2 regions of the Shewanella sp. 10N.286.54.B9 genome follow, and region 2 is predicted to be linked to the other one. Evidence: predicted binding sites of a transcription regulator. Region 2 holds the regulator's gene; the other holds the start of a gene.
What was found. The regulator NrdR, encoded in region 2, represses ribonucleotide reductase genes. The targets are predictions, from matches to a motif close to AAACACNANATNTNGTGTTT.

Region 1 (7,824 bases), on a different contig from region 2:
GGCTGCTTAAGATAAGTAGCAACGCCGCGATGATTTCAAGCAACTCTTCATACTCAGCAATGATCTTGTCGTGCTCAAGGCCAGTTAGACGGTGTAAGCGAAGCTCTAGAATTGCTTGAGCTTGCTGTTCTGTCAGGAAGTACTTGTCATCACGGATACCAAATTCTGGCTCTAACCACTCAGGACGCGCGGCATCATCGCCTGCTTTCTCAAGCATGCCTTTAACATGGCCAAGCTCCCAACCTTGTGCCACAAGCTTAACTTTAGCTTCAGCTGGCGTTGGCGATGCTTTAATGAGCGCAATGATAGGGTCAATGTTTGCTAGTGCTACTGCAAGCGCTTCCAAAATATGGGCGCGTTCACGGGCTTTACGTAGTTCAAATACGGTACGACGCGTAACGACTTCACGACGATGAAGAATAAAGCACTCAAGCATCTCTTTAAGGTTAAATAGTTTTGGTTGACCGTTAGTCAACGCAACCATATTGATACCAAAAGAGCATTGCATTTGTGTTTGAGCGTATAAGTTGTTGAGTACAACCTCGCCGACTTCACCACGTTTGATCTCAATAACAATACGCATACCGTCTTTATCAGACTCATCGCGTAGGCCACTGATCCCTTCGATCTTTTTATCTTTAACTAGCTCAGCCATCTTCTCGATAAGGCGGGCTTTGTTAACTTGATATGGAATTTCGTGAACAATAATACGTTCGCGACCATTCTCTTCTTCAATTTCAGCTTTAGCACGCATAACTGCGCGGCCACGGCCAGTCTTATAAGCATCAATAATGCCCTTGCGACCATTAACGATAGCTGCTGTTGGGAAGTCAGGTCCTGGAATATGTTCCATTAACTGTTCGATTGATAACGCAGGATCTTCAATAAGCGCTAAACAACCGGCAATGACTTCACTCAAATTATGAGGTGGGATGTTTGTTGCCATACCAACCGCGATACCTGAAGAACCATTAACTAGTAATGTCGGTATGCGTGTTGGTAAAACAGCAGGTATAAACTCAGTACCATCATAGTTAGGTACAAAGTCAACCGTCTCTTTTTCAAGATCGGCTAGTAATTGATGCGCGACTTTGTCCATACGGATTTCGGTATAACGCATTGCAGCTGCTGCATCACCATCAACAGAACCAAAGTTTCCTTGGCCGTCGATAAGCGGGTATCTCATAGAGAATGGCTGTGCTAAACGAACGATCGTGTCGTAAACCGCGGTGTCACCATGTGGGTGATACTTACCGATTACGTCACCGACCACACGAGCCGATTTCTTATATGGTTTGTTCCAGTCGTTTTTCAATTCGTTCATGGCGAATAAAACGCGACGGTGAACAGGCTTTAAGCCATCACGAACATCGGGCAGTGCCCGGCCTACGATTACACTCATAGCGTAATCGAGGTAAGAATTCTTTAATTCGTCTTCAATATTAATTGGTGTTATAGATGAAGCCAGATCAGTCATAAACTGCTCGATCCCCTGAAATTTAGCACGCTATTCTCACTGTTAAGAATGGCCGTGCTTGAAAACGTGATTTGGCATTCTAACACAGTTATTTGATGGCGCTAGACCCAATACTGTATTCATTTTAAATAAGCGGTAAAAGCCAATACTATTGATTAAAATCAAGGCATAAGTGCATTTAATCACCACTTTCAATTAATCCTTTAAAAGCCAGTGATATCCGCTTTGTTTATTGCTACTAATCATTATAATGAGCACAAAAGATGATTTAATCGATTCGGGGTACAAACTGTGCAAAACAATGATAATGTCGATCTTGAAGAGATTGCAAAATTTGAAAAAATGGCTGCAACCTGGTGGGACCCAAACGGTGAGTTCAAACCGCTGCATAACCTCAACCCTCTTCGTCTTAACTATATTGATCAAACTGCCGGTGGCATTTTTGGTAAGAATGTACTCGATGTTGGCTGTGGTGGTGGCATTTTGTCCGAAAGCATGGCGCGCATTGGCGCAAATGTAACCGGTCTTGATATGGGAGAAGAACCGCTTGATGTTGCTCGTTTGCACGCATTAGAAACTGGCGTTTCAATAAACTATATTAAAAATACCGCCGAAAACCATCGTGATGAACACCGACAACAATATGATGTCATCACCTGTATGGAAATGCTTGAGCATGTGCCTGATCCAAGCTCAGTCATCCAAGCATGTGCCGATATGGTTAAACCTGGCGGCTATGTATTTTTCTCCACCATTAATAGAAACATTCGAGCCTACGTAGAAACTATTTTAGGTGCCGAATATTTATTAAAAATGCTACCGGTCGGCACCCATGATCACAATAAGTTTATCAGACCTTCGGAACTCATTGGCCTAGCCGATAGTGCCGAGCTCATCTGCATCGATGCAGTAGGTATTACCTACAACCCTATTACCGATGTGTTTAAGTACACAAAAAGTTTAGAAGTCAATTATATGATAGCAACGACTAAAAATGACTGATTGTCACTTAACAGACAAGCGCCTCGCCATTAAAGGGGTGCTTTTTGATCTTGATGGCACATTAGCCGACACTGCACCAGATATGATTGAGGCACTCAACATTAGCCTTGCACAGTTCGGTTTTGCTGCAGTTACTAGCAGTGAGCTTCGTTATCAAGCGTCACATGGTAGTTTAGCTTTAGTGCAAACAGCATTGCCAGAGCAAAACGAAACTATGCATGCTCAAGTACAATCAGCTCTGTTAGCCAACTATCCCCAAGTAAACGGTAAGCATTGTCAGCTTTTCGCTGGCTTGGATGCTTTTTTAAACTTACTGTCTGAACAAAACATTCCATTTGGGGTTGTCACTAATAAACCTGCTAGGTTTACCCGTCCACTGATGATTAAAATGGGTTTTGAAAAATTAATGCCAACAATCATTAGTGGTGATAGTACTTTGCATTCAAAACCTCATACTGCGCCAATGCTGCTTGCTGCGCAACAATTGTCCGTTAGCCCTGATCAGATCCTCTATCTTGGTGATGCTGAGCGAGATATGCAGGCCGCTAAGGCCTGCGGTATGTATGCAGGACTCGCAGAATGGGGGTATATTGGACCCAGTGATGTAATAACGGAGTGGCCAAGCGACATCAGTTTTATAGATCCAGACGATCTTAGCAAATGGCTTAAAAATCATCTCAACATATAAGCATTCGATCTAGATTGTAAAAGATGAAGATCGCTAAAGGATCCTGCGATCTTCAACAAGTTTTTTGGCTGGCTAAATATTCATCTTCAACGGAGAACTCAAATCAAAACAAGCTTCAAGGGTTAGCTATTACTAACCCTAATAATTATCCTCAAGATATCCACAACTTGTACCCACAATTCATACTTGCAAAAATCCAATAACCTCACTATCTTGTACCTTAGAAATTTTAAAACACCATATATTGTGTGTGAGTGACAATCGTAGACACTAGTTAGTAGGTTGTGTCAACAGATTGGATGCCACTGTTTTACAGTTTTATTTGGATTGTTTACAGGGAAACGTACAGTGCGCCTAAAGTAGGTCACTTTCATAAATATAAGAACCAAGGTTTATCTTTAATGAATAGCAATATGACAGTCACAAAACGTAGTGGCGAACGTGAAACCATTGATCTTGACAAGATCCATCGAGTTATTGAATGGGCAGCTAAAGGACTGACAAATGTGTCAGTCTCCGAAGTTGAATTACGTTCTCACCTACAGTTTTTCGAAGGGATCCCGACAGAGGCTATTCACGAGACTATCATTAAAGCAGCTGCTGACTTAATCTCGCCAGAAGCGCCTGATTACCAATTTTTAGCAGCTAGACTTGCCATTTTCCATTTACGTAAAAAAGCATTTGGACAGTTTGAACCGCCAAAACTGTTCGACCATGTTGTAAAGCTCATTGAATTAGGTAAATACGACGCCCATATACTGGAAGATTACAGCCGCGAAGAGATAGATATCTTAGGCGGTTATATCGATCACTGGCGCGATATGAACTTTTCTTATGCTGCCGTTAAGCAGTTAGAAGGTAAGTATTTAGTTCAGAACCGTGTCACTCATGAAATTTATGAAAGCGCACAGTTCCTTTATATCTTGGTTGCGGCATGTTTATTCGCGAAATATCCAAAAGAGACTCGCCTTAAATACATAAAAGATTTTTACGATGCGACTTCTACGTTTAAGATTTCGCTTCCTACACCGATTATGGCCGGCGTTCGCACCCCTACTCGTCAATTTAGCTCATGTGTATTAATTGAGTGCGGCGACAGCTTAGATTCAATTAACGCCACATCATCTTCTATCGTTAAATATGTGTCGCAGCGAGCAGGGATCGGCGTTAATGCAGGTCGTATTCGTGCATTAGGTAGCCCTATTCGTGGTGGTGAAGCATTCCATACAGGTTGCTTACCTTTCTATAAGTACTTCCAAACGGCAGTAAAATCTTGTTCGCAAGGCGGCGTTCGTGGCGGTGCAGCGACCCTGTTCTACCCGATCTGGCATTTAGAAGTTGAATCACTACTTGTACTAAAGAACAACCGTGGTGTTGATGATAACCGTATTCGTCATTTAGATTATGGCGTGCAAATCAATAAGTTGATGTATCAACGTATGATCCAAGGTGGCATGATTAGCTTATTCAGCCCATCTGACGTACCAGGTATGTATGACGCATTCTTTGAAGATCAAGATGAATTTGAACGTCTTTATTTAAAGTATGAAGCTGACGAAAGTATTCGTAAGCAACAAATCAAAGCTGTCGAGCTGTTTTCATTAATGATGCAAGAACGTGCGTCAACGGGTCGTATCTACATACAGAATGTCGATCACTGTAACACTCACAGCCCATTTGATTCTAAAGTCGCTCCAGTTCGTCAGTCAAACTTGTGTTTAGAGATTGCGTTACCAACTAAGCCACTAAATAACATTAATGATCCTGATGGTGAAATTGCCCTTTGTACACTTTCAGCGTTAAACCTAGGCGCAATTAAAAATCTAGAGGAGCTTGAGCCTTTAGCGGATCTAGCAGTACGAGCACTGGATAACTTACTAGATTATCAAGATTATCCAATCATCTCTGCTGAGAAAGCATCGATGAATCGTCGTACCTTAGGTATTGGAGTCATTAACTTTGCCAATTACCTTGCTAAAGAAGGTGTACGTTATTCTGACGGCTCAGCGAACAGTATTACCCATAAAACGTTTGAGGCGATTCAGTATTATTTGTTGAAAGCTTCAAACAATTTAGCAAAAGAGCAAGGCGCGTGTCCTTCGTTCCACGAAACGACATACTCTAAAGGTATTTTGCCAATTGATACCTATAAGCGTGATCTTGATAAGATCTGTGATGAGCCATTACATATGGACTGGGAATCACTGCGCGAGGAGATTAAAACACATGGGCTACGTAATTCTACGCTTTCAGCATTGATGCCGTCTGAGACTTCATCTCAAATCTCTAACGCAACCAATGGTATCGAACCACCACGCGGTTTAATCAGCGTTAAGGCAAGTAAAGATGGTCAACTTAAACAAGTTGTTCCTGATTTTGATAAGTATCAGTACAGCTATGAGCTCCTATGGCAAATGCCGAACAATGACGGCTACATTCAGTTAGTTGGCTTGATGCAAAAGTTTGTTGATCAATCAATTTCGGCTAACACAAATTACGATCCGGGCCGTTTCCCAGATGGTAAGGTACCGATGAAGGTTCTGCTAAAGGATCTATTGACCGCATACAAATATGGTGTGAAAACACTTTACTATCACAATACTCGTGATGGAGCTTCAGATAGTCATGACGATATCACTGCCATCGAAGTAGAAGATGACAGTTGCGCTGGTGGCGCATGTAAGATCTAATCCAGCGGATTTTATCACTCGTATTTAAACGTTAATTAAAGGGGGTTATGCCCCCATTATCGGAAGATAGAAAAATGGCCTACTCTACATTTTGTCAAACACCTAACAATGCAATGCTTGAGCCTATGTTTCTTGGGCAGTCAGTCAATGTTGCGCGCTATGATCAACAAAAGTACGAAGTTTTTGAAAAACTAATTGAAAAACAGCTTTCATTTTTTTGGCGTCCAGAAGAAGTAGACGTAAGCAAAGATAAAATTGATTACGCTGCTCTGCCTGCGCATGAGAAGCATATTTTTATCTCAAACCTAAAGTATCAAACCCTACTTGATTCGATTCAAGGTCGCTCACCTAATGTTGCTTTCTTGCCATTAGTGTCTCTGCCTGAACTTGAAACTTGGATCGAGACTTGGTCTTTTTCAGAAACTATTCATTCTCGCTCTTACACCCATATTATTCGTAACATCGTTAATGACCCTTCAATTGTTTTTGACGATATTGTCGAAAATGAAGAGATCTTAAAGCGTGCTACGGACATTGCTGCCTACTACGACAAACTCATTAAATTGAGCCAAGCATTTCATTTGCATGGCGAAGGCAGCCATCAAATAGACGGTGAAGTTGTTGAAGTCACTAAGCGCGAAATCAAAAAAGCGCTGTATTTATGTATGGTGTCGGTAAACGTACTCGAAGCGATTCGTTTTTATGTCAGCTTTGCTTGCTCATTTGCTTTTGCTGAACGTAATGTGATGGAAGGTAATGCTAAGATTATCCGCCTTATTGCCCGTGATGAAGCTTTACACTTAAATAGCACCCAGCATATTTTGAAAATTATGCATGGTGGTAAAGACGATCCAGAGATGGCGGAAATTGCTAAAGAGTGTGAGCAAACAGCAATCGACATTTTTGTTAAAGCGGCAGAGCAAGAGAAAGAATGGGCTAAATACCTATTCAAAGACGGCTCAATGATTGGCCTAAACGAGCACATACTTTGCCAATACGTTGAGTATATTACTAATGAACGTATGAAGGCAGTTAATCTAGAGTCTCCTTATGCAGAACAATCTAACCCGCTTCCATGGATGAAGAACTGGTTAGAGAGTGATGCAGTGCAAGTTGCACCTCAAGAAGTTGAAGTATCCTCTTATTTGGTTGGCCAAATAGATGCTTCAATAGATGAAGATGAGTTCTCTGACTTTGACCTTTAAACCCGTAAAAATTAGCCAAGCTAGTTTTAAGAAGGCCCCTATCGTCAGCCTGCAAGGTCAACCTGTATTGTTGTTTAATCAACAGCATCTGACCTTGCTTGAGGCGCTAGAACAAAAAAGAGTAAGTACTTTTTCAGAGTGCCGCAATGGCTTCTGTGGCCAATGTAAGACAAAAGTTATTAGTGGTTCTGTCAGTTACATTACTGAACCATTAGTGACGTTAGAAGCTAATGAGTGCCTACCTTGCTGCTGTGTACCCGACACGGATATTGACTTAGATCTATCCGTTGATGGTGCAGAGGTCGTCGTTAGGATAGCTGAACACAAACCTGTAAAAGCTAAGAATCCTATCGATGAAAAATCAGTCCGCTAGCCAAAATAACAGTTATAGCTAGAGGTAACTTAAATAATCCAACTAGGATAGAAACCTCATCACACTCAACTATCCTTTACCATGACCACTTCGCCGTAAACACTTTGTCGGTTATTGGCGAAGGATCGGATACCTTACTCGATCATGATTTAAAGCGAATTCAAAAACTCCAATACGGCGCTTTTCTCATCATTGGACAAGATCGAATAAGCCTCCTTACTGGCTAATCCTTCTCCGCCGTGCCACAAAATTGCCTCCTCAATACTTCGCGCTCGCCCATCATGCAAGAAGCTAGGGTTAGGATGACATACTTCCTTACCTTGTACGCCAGTAGGATTTATCATCCCACCCGTGACACAAGCGGAAAGACCTATCCCCCATAAAGGTGT
Region 2 (7,824 bases):
ACATCTAACAGATCAAGCTTGCCACTTGCGACGGTTAATCTAATGTCATCACCACGGCGTTCTACTTTGCGCAGATGGCCTACTGATTCAATAATTCCAGTAAACATAAAGTTAGTTACTCATTCTTAATGTTAAGCGGGTATCTTTACCCACTTTTCGTTCATCTATTACATCAATAGTTGGGATTTCGGACATTTTCTCGAAATCGGGGAGCGTGAGTAGATCTCTACCGCCAGCGCCGAGTATTTTCATCGCTTGATACAAAATTATCTCATCGGCAGCATGGTTCGCTACAAACGCACCAGCAAGCGTCGCTCCAGCCTCTACGAGCACTGAATTACAGCTTTTACCTAACAGAGAGAGTAGAGCTTTAAGATCCACTCGATTATCTGTAGCAGGCAACACTTGGTGGCTCACATGAGCAGGCCATGCAGACTTCACCGATTCGGGATAGTCACAGGTACTAACAAGCAATATTGGGCTAGTAATACTAAACATATTCAACGTAGCACCCAGTCTAGCCTGGCTATCTAATATTACACGTAAAGGCTGATGCACTTCTGCTGGTGCGATCTCATTTGCTAAAGAACCCAACTCACTGTGGCGGACATTTAAACTAGGGTTATCTGCGAGGACAGTTTCTACGCCAGTGATCAAAGCGCAATGTCTGGCACGAATTCGCTGCACATCCCTTCTCGCTTCAGCACCTGTAATCCATTTTGATTCGCCGTTAGATAACGCCGTTTTACCATCAAGGCTAGCGGCTAACTTAACGGTTACCCAAGGTAAGCCTTGCTCCATACGCTTTAAAAAACCAAGATTAACCTGCTTGGCAGCATCGGTTAGTAAACCAACATCAACCTCAATTCCAGCCTCTTGCAACATGGTGATACCACGACCTGAAACTTGCGGATTAGGATCTGTAACCGCTACGACAACTCGGCTCACTCCAGCATCAATTAATGCTTTAGCACAGGGTGGGGTTCGTCCGTAATGACTGCAAGGTTCAAGAGTCACGTAGGCGGTAGCACCTTTGGCGTCATCACCCGCCATATTAAGCGCGTATACTTCAGCATGTGGCCCACCAGCGCGAATATGATACCCCTCGCCGATAATCACACTATCTTTAACAATGACGCTGCCAACACATGGGTTGGGTCTGGTGGTATAGAGTCCTTTTTGAGCTAATTCAATAGCTAGGCTCATCATTTGATTGTCTTCAGTTGACCACATAATGTAGCGAGTTCCGATTAATCAATTAGGGAATAAATAGATATGATTATTTCTGTAAGTTGGCGATTGCTTCACCAAACTCCGACACATCTTCAAACGCACGATAAACCGATGCAAAACGGATATAAGCTACTTTATCGAGATTAACCAATTGGTCCATCATTAGGTTACCAATCATCTCTGATTTGACTTCACGTTCGCCAGTCGCTCGTAGCGTCGATTTAATCTTAGTTAAAGACTGCTCAATCTGATCCATCGACACTGGTCTTTTCTCTACCGCTCTAAGCATGCCACCACGGAGTTTTTCTTCATCGAAAGGCTGTCGACTTCCGTCTTGCTTCACCACTCGCGGCATAACAAGTTCTGCGCCTTCAAACGTGGTATAACGCTCATGGCACTGTACACACTCTCTACGACGACGTACTTGATGACCATCAGCGACAAGTCGCGAGTCAATCACTTTAGTGTCTGTTGCGCTGCAAAATGGACAATGCATCTGGCCTCCGGTCAGTTAATAAGTGGAACAAAATACCTGTATCAAATTTGGCTGAAATACCAACAAAAATGGCCGCATAAATGCGGCCATTAAAGTTTACCTGATTTAACGCTTAAGGTTAACCGTAAACAGGGAACTTAGCGCATAATTCAAGAACCTGCGCTTTCACTCGTTCGCTAACTGCAAGATCGGTAATGTCATCGAGGACATCACACATCCAATTAGTCAGTAATACTGATTCTTGCTCACCAAAACCACGACGAGTAATTGCTGGAGAACCAATACGCAAACCAGATGTTACAAACGGTGAGCGTGGGTCATTCGGTACTGAGTTTTTGTTAACGGTGATATTTGCGTTACCCAGTGCAGCGTCAGCATCTTTACCAGTAATATCTTTGCTGATTAAATCGAGCAAGAACAAATGGTTGTCTGTACCGCCAGAAACTACATCATAGCCACGCTCAATGAAAGTGCGTGCCATTGCTTTAGCATTAACAACAACTTGCTCTTGATAAGTGGTGAATTCAGGGTCAAGTGCTTCTTTAAATGCAACCGCTTTAGCAGCGATAACATGCATTAAAGGACCACCTTGGCCACCAGGGAATACTGCAGAGTTAAGCTTCTTGTATATCGCTTCGTCATTAATGGCTGATAAGATCAAACCGCCACGTGGGCCCGCCAATGTCTTATGCGTTGTGGTTGTCACAACATGCGCATGCGGCAATGGGTTTGGATAGATACCTGCAGCAACAAGACCTGCAACGTGAGCCATATCGACAAATAAGTAAGCACCTACTTTATCTGCGATTTCACGGAACTTGCCCCAATCAACGATACCTGAGTATGCACTGAAACCTGCAATAATCATTTTAGGCTTATGTTCAACAGCTAAGCGCTCAACTTCAGCGTAATCTATTTTGCCGGTTGATTCGTCAATACCGTACTGAACAGCGTTATATAACTTGCCAGAAAAGCTAACGTGAGAACCATGAGTCAAATGGCCACCATGAGCGAGGCTCATACCTAGAACCGTATCACCACCTTGTAGAAGTGCCATGAATACAGCTGCGTTAGCTTGTGAGCCTGAGTGTGGTTGTACGTTTGCGTACGTTGCACCAAACAACTCTTTTGCGCGTGAAATCGCTAACTCTTCAACGATATCAACATGCTCACAACCGCCATAATAACGCTTGCCTGGGTAGCCTTCGGCGTACTTGTTAGTAAGCTGAGTGCCTTGTGCTTCAATAACGCGAGGACTTGTATAGTTTTCTGAAGCAATGAGTTCGATGTGCTCTTCTTGACGACGAGTTTCATCTTCAATCGCTGCAAACAGTTGTGGATCGTAATCCGCGATATTCATGTCTTTTTTCAGCATTATTCACTCCAGCTGTAAATTCTTATAGTAGGGTTGCGCGGTATGATACAGCGCAATTGATCACAATCCCAGCATTAGAAACATGAAATTACTTGCATTTAAAGCTGAGAGGCGTTTAAGGGGGCTAAAATAGTAAACATGAACAGCGTCAGCAACTGTATTACATAGCAAAAATACCTTTACCCTATCTATTCATTACCTTGCAGTGTAATCACAGAAAACTCTGTTCTAAAAATTAGCCGATTAATACCTGTTAAGTCATTTCAGTATGCTTGCAAAGAACCCGTTACTCTCCAGTTAATATCCAAGTAGCACGGCTATATTTAGTATTTATAAGCAAGCTTCAAACTCGTGCGATTTTCACTATCATCATTTCGAAACGAAATAGACGAATTATCAATACCGACCAGCTTACCAGTGCGGTCAATCCGTTCGTAATGCACACTGAGATCAAAGTTTTTCGTAATAGGAACATCTAAGTAAACCTCATAACGATCCCGTGCATCCTTGAAATCTAAATCGCTCTTATTTGGGTTCCAATCACTGCTACGGTTAAACTCTTTATCATCAATCGAGTCCCAACGTTGCGAGGTCACTTTTAACCCTAAGAGTAACTCTCTGTAACTGGCTTCAAATTTGACTTTTGCGGTATGCCCCAAGCCATAAGCATATCCCCCTTCCCATAGTACTGACTTCGTCCCCCAAAACTGTCCCCCTGCGGCACGATAGCTAGCATCCGCAAACGGCTTAACCATACTAAAATCACCAAATATATCGCCGCGGATACTGATAGCAAAATCAGCATTTTCCCACTCGCTTCCAATCGACAAACCAATCACATTTATCGCGGCAAAAAAGTCCTCTTCATCTTCCTGGCCTAAACTTGAATACTCTATCCCCATCGAAGGGCCAACAAACCAGCTATGTCCCCATGACTCACGCGAACCAGCGACGGGGGCAACCTCTTGCGTATAACCGCCTAGAAAAAGTGAGGAGGACAACTGCCAATCTTCTATCCCTTCTTGAGAGATCCCCATCTCCATATTGAGTTCAACCTGACTTGGGGTTCCTGAAAGCGCATCATATTGCCCCTGTATGCTATCAATACTGGCATCGACTCCGAGTAACACCGTCGTCGTTGAAATCTCTTCAGCCTCTTTTGTTGAATGAAGCACGCCAGTGTATATATCGAATCTATCTTGCGCTTTTTGCCTATCAAAACGATTGGGGCTGTTATAACCAAACCAACCGCGTATTGCACGCGAAGGGTTAAACACTGCAGCAAAGGTTGCTGGCATCCAGCCTTCTTTGGTATCAAGCATCTCGCCCAATTGAAAAAAACTTTCTCCCAATACTGAACCGCCAAATGTAGTCACAATCTGGTCATTAATGCTGACAACCTCTTTGTACTCAGCAAATACTTCCCATATTCCAGATGCTATAAAATTACCAAGCATAGACTCGTAATAGTTGAAGTTATAGTTACGAAAAGCTTGGTGGTATAGCGCGCCAGCATAAGCATGGCCCCAATTCATACCAATTTCGTTATCATCTAACTTCCAAGTTTCGGTAGTGATGATACGGTCAACAAAATACCGTCCAGTATTTCCCTCAATCTCATAGTCAAAATCTTCCTTCATGCTCTCTTCACCAGATTGATAGAGCACCTCCCCAATAACCAATACCGTGGTTATTTCCGCAAGTGCGCCCCACCAATCCTTTTCAACTAACTGAGGAGGTGTTGATGCGGCGTCGGCAGGTGGAGTATCTGAACTAGCCAAACTGTCAGCCGGCAAGCTAGGAGATGTAGCCGAGGAAAATACCACGCTGCTGGCTTCTAGTGGCAATAATACACTAGGCAAAGCATGCTCAAATGAGCTATCTGACGCAGCCGCATATAGCGGCGCATTGAAAACAAATACTGCAATACACAATACTACGGATTTATCTATGTTCAATTTAATCCCTTAAATAACCAACTCATATCGTTCACATGCGATATGTAGCGCAAACTTTCTAATTTTAAAATCACTACGGTATAGTAGGTCTCATCACACCACGGCGAATGTAACTATTATGTTACATTGGCTTTAACTAAATAACAGCTCTTGCGCTTAATTCAAACCTCATTTAATTCATCAACCATTAAACTAGCTAACAGTTAACGCTCTTCCTGCCAGCTTCCTAGCTTTATCACTATTGCTCTTATTCCACTCAAAGAGGTATTCAACAGTGCTGTGCATTACAAAACTGATATAGCATTGTAATTAAAGTCGCCAGCCTAAATCTAAATGCCTTGATTTAGCCTCTATTCGCGAGCCCGTGTTTAATCCACTCTACACTCTCAATCAACAGCGATTAGACTCTCGTTTATTTCATTTTTCTTGGTAGATAACGGCTGTAAGTTCGGTGACTATTCGAGTAGAATTACCGCCATTCCCAGTCAAAGAGAAATGAAATGGCTCAGTTTGTATACAGCATGCTTAGAGTGGGCAAGATTGTTCCGCCTAAAAAGCAAATTCTAAAAGATATCTCCTTAAGCTTTTTCCCAGGTGCCAAAATTGGTGTCTTGGGCTTAAACGGTTCAGGTAAATCAACTCTGCTTCGCATTATGGCCGGCCTCGATACTGAAATCGAAGGTGAAGCTAGACCGATGCAAGATCTTAAAATTGGTTACTTACCACAAGAACCTAAACTCGATCCGACCCAAACAGTACGCGAAGCGATTGAAGAAGCGGTTTCTGATGCTAAAAACGCACTGGTACGCTTAGATGAGGTTTATGCACTTTACGCTGAACCAGATGCTGATTTCGATGCCCTAGCTAAAGAGCAAGGCCAACTTGAAGCGATTATCCAGTCGCAAGATGCACATAACCTTGATGTGGTATTAGAACGTGCAGCCAATGCACTTCGACTCCCTGATTGGGATGAAAAAATTGAAGTTCTATCTGGTGGTGAAAGACGTCGAGTCGCAATTTGTCGCTTATTACTTGAAAAGCCAGACATGTTACTACTCGATGAACCGACCAACCACTTAGATGCAGAATCTGTCGCTTGGTTAGAACGCTTTTTACAAGAGTATACTGGCACCGTTGTGGCAATTACCCACGATAGATATTTCCTCGATAATGCCGCAGGTTGGATTTTAGAACTCGACCGCGGCGAAGGGATCCCGTGGGAAGGTAACTACTCGTCTTGGTTAGAGCAAAAAGATGCTCGTTTGCAACAAGAGTCTGCTACCCAAAGCGCTCGTCAAAAAACCATTGCCAAAGAGCTAGAGTGGGTACGCCAAGGGTCGAAAGGGCGTCAATCTAAAGGTAAGGCACGTATGGCTCGCTTTGAAGAGCTTAATACCAACGATTACCAAAAGCGTAACGAAACCAACGAGCTATTTATTCCACCAGGGCCACGTTTAGGTGACAAAGTTATTGAGATCAATAACCTGACTAAATCATACGGCGACCGAGTACTGATTGATGATTTAAGCTTTTCAGTCCCTAAAGGTGCAATTGTCGGTATTATCGGTGCCAACGGTGCGGGTAAGTCCACTTTATTCAAGATGATTTCAGGTACTGAGCAACCTGATAGCGGCAGTGTAGAGCTCGGCGAGTCAGTGCAAATAGCTTCAGTTGAGCAGTTCCGCGACTCAATGAACGATAAAAATACGGTATGGCAAGAGATCTCCGACGGCCAAGATATCATGCGGATCAACAACACTGAGATTCCAAGTCGTGCCTATGTTGGCCGTTTTAATTTCCGTGGTGGCGATCAGCAAAAAATTATCGGTACTCTATCGGGCGGTGAACGCAATCGAGTGCATTTGGCTAAGTTATTACAAGCTGGTGGCAACGTATTACTACTCGATGAACCAACCAACGATTTAGATGTTGAAACCTTGCGTGCACTTGAGGAAGCGTTATTAGAGTTCCCAGGTTGTGCCATGGTTATTTCCCATGACCGTTGGTTCTTAGATAGAATTGCGACGCACATTCTTGATTACCGCGACGAAGGAAAGGTTAACTTCTACGAAGGTAACTACACCGAATACTCGACGTGGTTAAAAGATACCTTAGGCACTGATGTTGTTGAGCCACACCGTTTAAAGTACAAGCGAATGACTAAATAGTCATAAGCTCAGTTCATATAAAACAGAGGCTTCGGTCTCTGTTTTTGTTTCTGCCAGCCTATTTGCCACGCCAGTTTTCCGCCAGCCGTCAAATTATTAGCACAACAATGCACAATCTAATTGTATAGTTAATTTAACTGCAGTAATATACTTTATACATTATACCTGCGCCAGTGATTTTCGATGAGTTTTTAGTACATCGAGACCACCTACGTTGGTCATTCAGTGAATAATTTTAAACGGAGTTTTCAGTGAGATACGGTTTAATTCCCCTTGCGGTTATTTGTTTATTCTCAAGCAACTCATTTGCAAAATTAAAAGTGATTACCCCTGCCGAAGAGGGTCTGTTTGAGCAAATTGAAAGCCAATATGATATAGACTCTGAACTGATCTCTGTTAATGATAAATTTTCACAATTAAATAAGCGCTCCTACGATATTCAAGAGTTAAAAGAGAAGATTGCGCTTAATCAAGCACAATACCAAAAGCTTATTGCTCAGCTACCCAACAAAATTTTAGCTAAAAGTAATATGAGTAATTTCTACGCTCAAATAGAAGACAATATCAATTCAACGGCTAACTTAACCCTAAAAA

Region 1: nrdA (class 1a ribonucleoside-diphosphate reductase subunit alpha) is a predicted target of NrdR. The motif match lies at 3,400-3,419, and genes of this name have one in related genera.

What each region holds. Positions count from the first base shown of each region.
Region 1 is NZ_JBFRIY010000062.1:19,473-27,296, reverse strand. Features, by position in the region: gene gyrA (DNA gyrase subunit A) at 1-1,477, opposite strand, end outside; gene ubiG (bifunctional 2-polyprenyl-6-hydroxyphenol methylase/3-demethylubiquinol 3-O-methyltransferase UbiG) at 1,769-2,479, shown strand; gene AB4135_RS19200 (HAD family hydrolase) at 2,472-3,167, shown strand; gene nrdA (class 1a ribonucleoside-diphosphate reductase subunit alpha) at 3,569-5,857, shown strand; gene nrdB (class Ia ribonucleoside-diphosphate reductase subunit beta) at 5,932-7,062, shown strand; gene yfaE (class I ribonucleotide reductase maintenance protein YfaE) at 7,031-7,435, shown strand; gene AB4135_RS19180 (di-heme oxidoredictase family protein) at 7,585-7,824, opposite strand, start outside.
Region 2 is NZ_JBFRIY010000002.1:61,600-69,423, reverse strand. Features, by position in the region: gene AB4135_RS00805 (riboflavin synthase) at 1-107, opposite strand, end outside; gene ribD (bifunctional diaminohydroxyphosphoribosylaminopyrimidine deaminase/5-amino-6-(5-phosphoribosylamino)uracil reductase RibD) at 112-1,233, opposite strand; gene nrdR (transcriptional regulator NrdR) at 1,280-1,729, opposite strand; gene glyA (serine hydroxymethyltransferase) at 1,848-3,104, opposite strand; gene AB4135_RS00785 (DUF3943 domain-containing protein) at 3,428-5,062, opposite strand; gene ettA (energy-dependent translational throttle protein EttA) at 5,563-7,230, shown strand; gene AB4135_RS00775 (hypothetical protein) at 7,482-7,824, shown strand, end outside.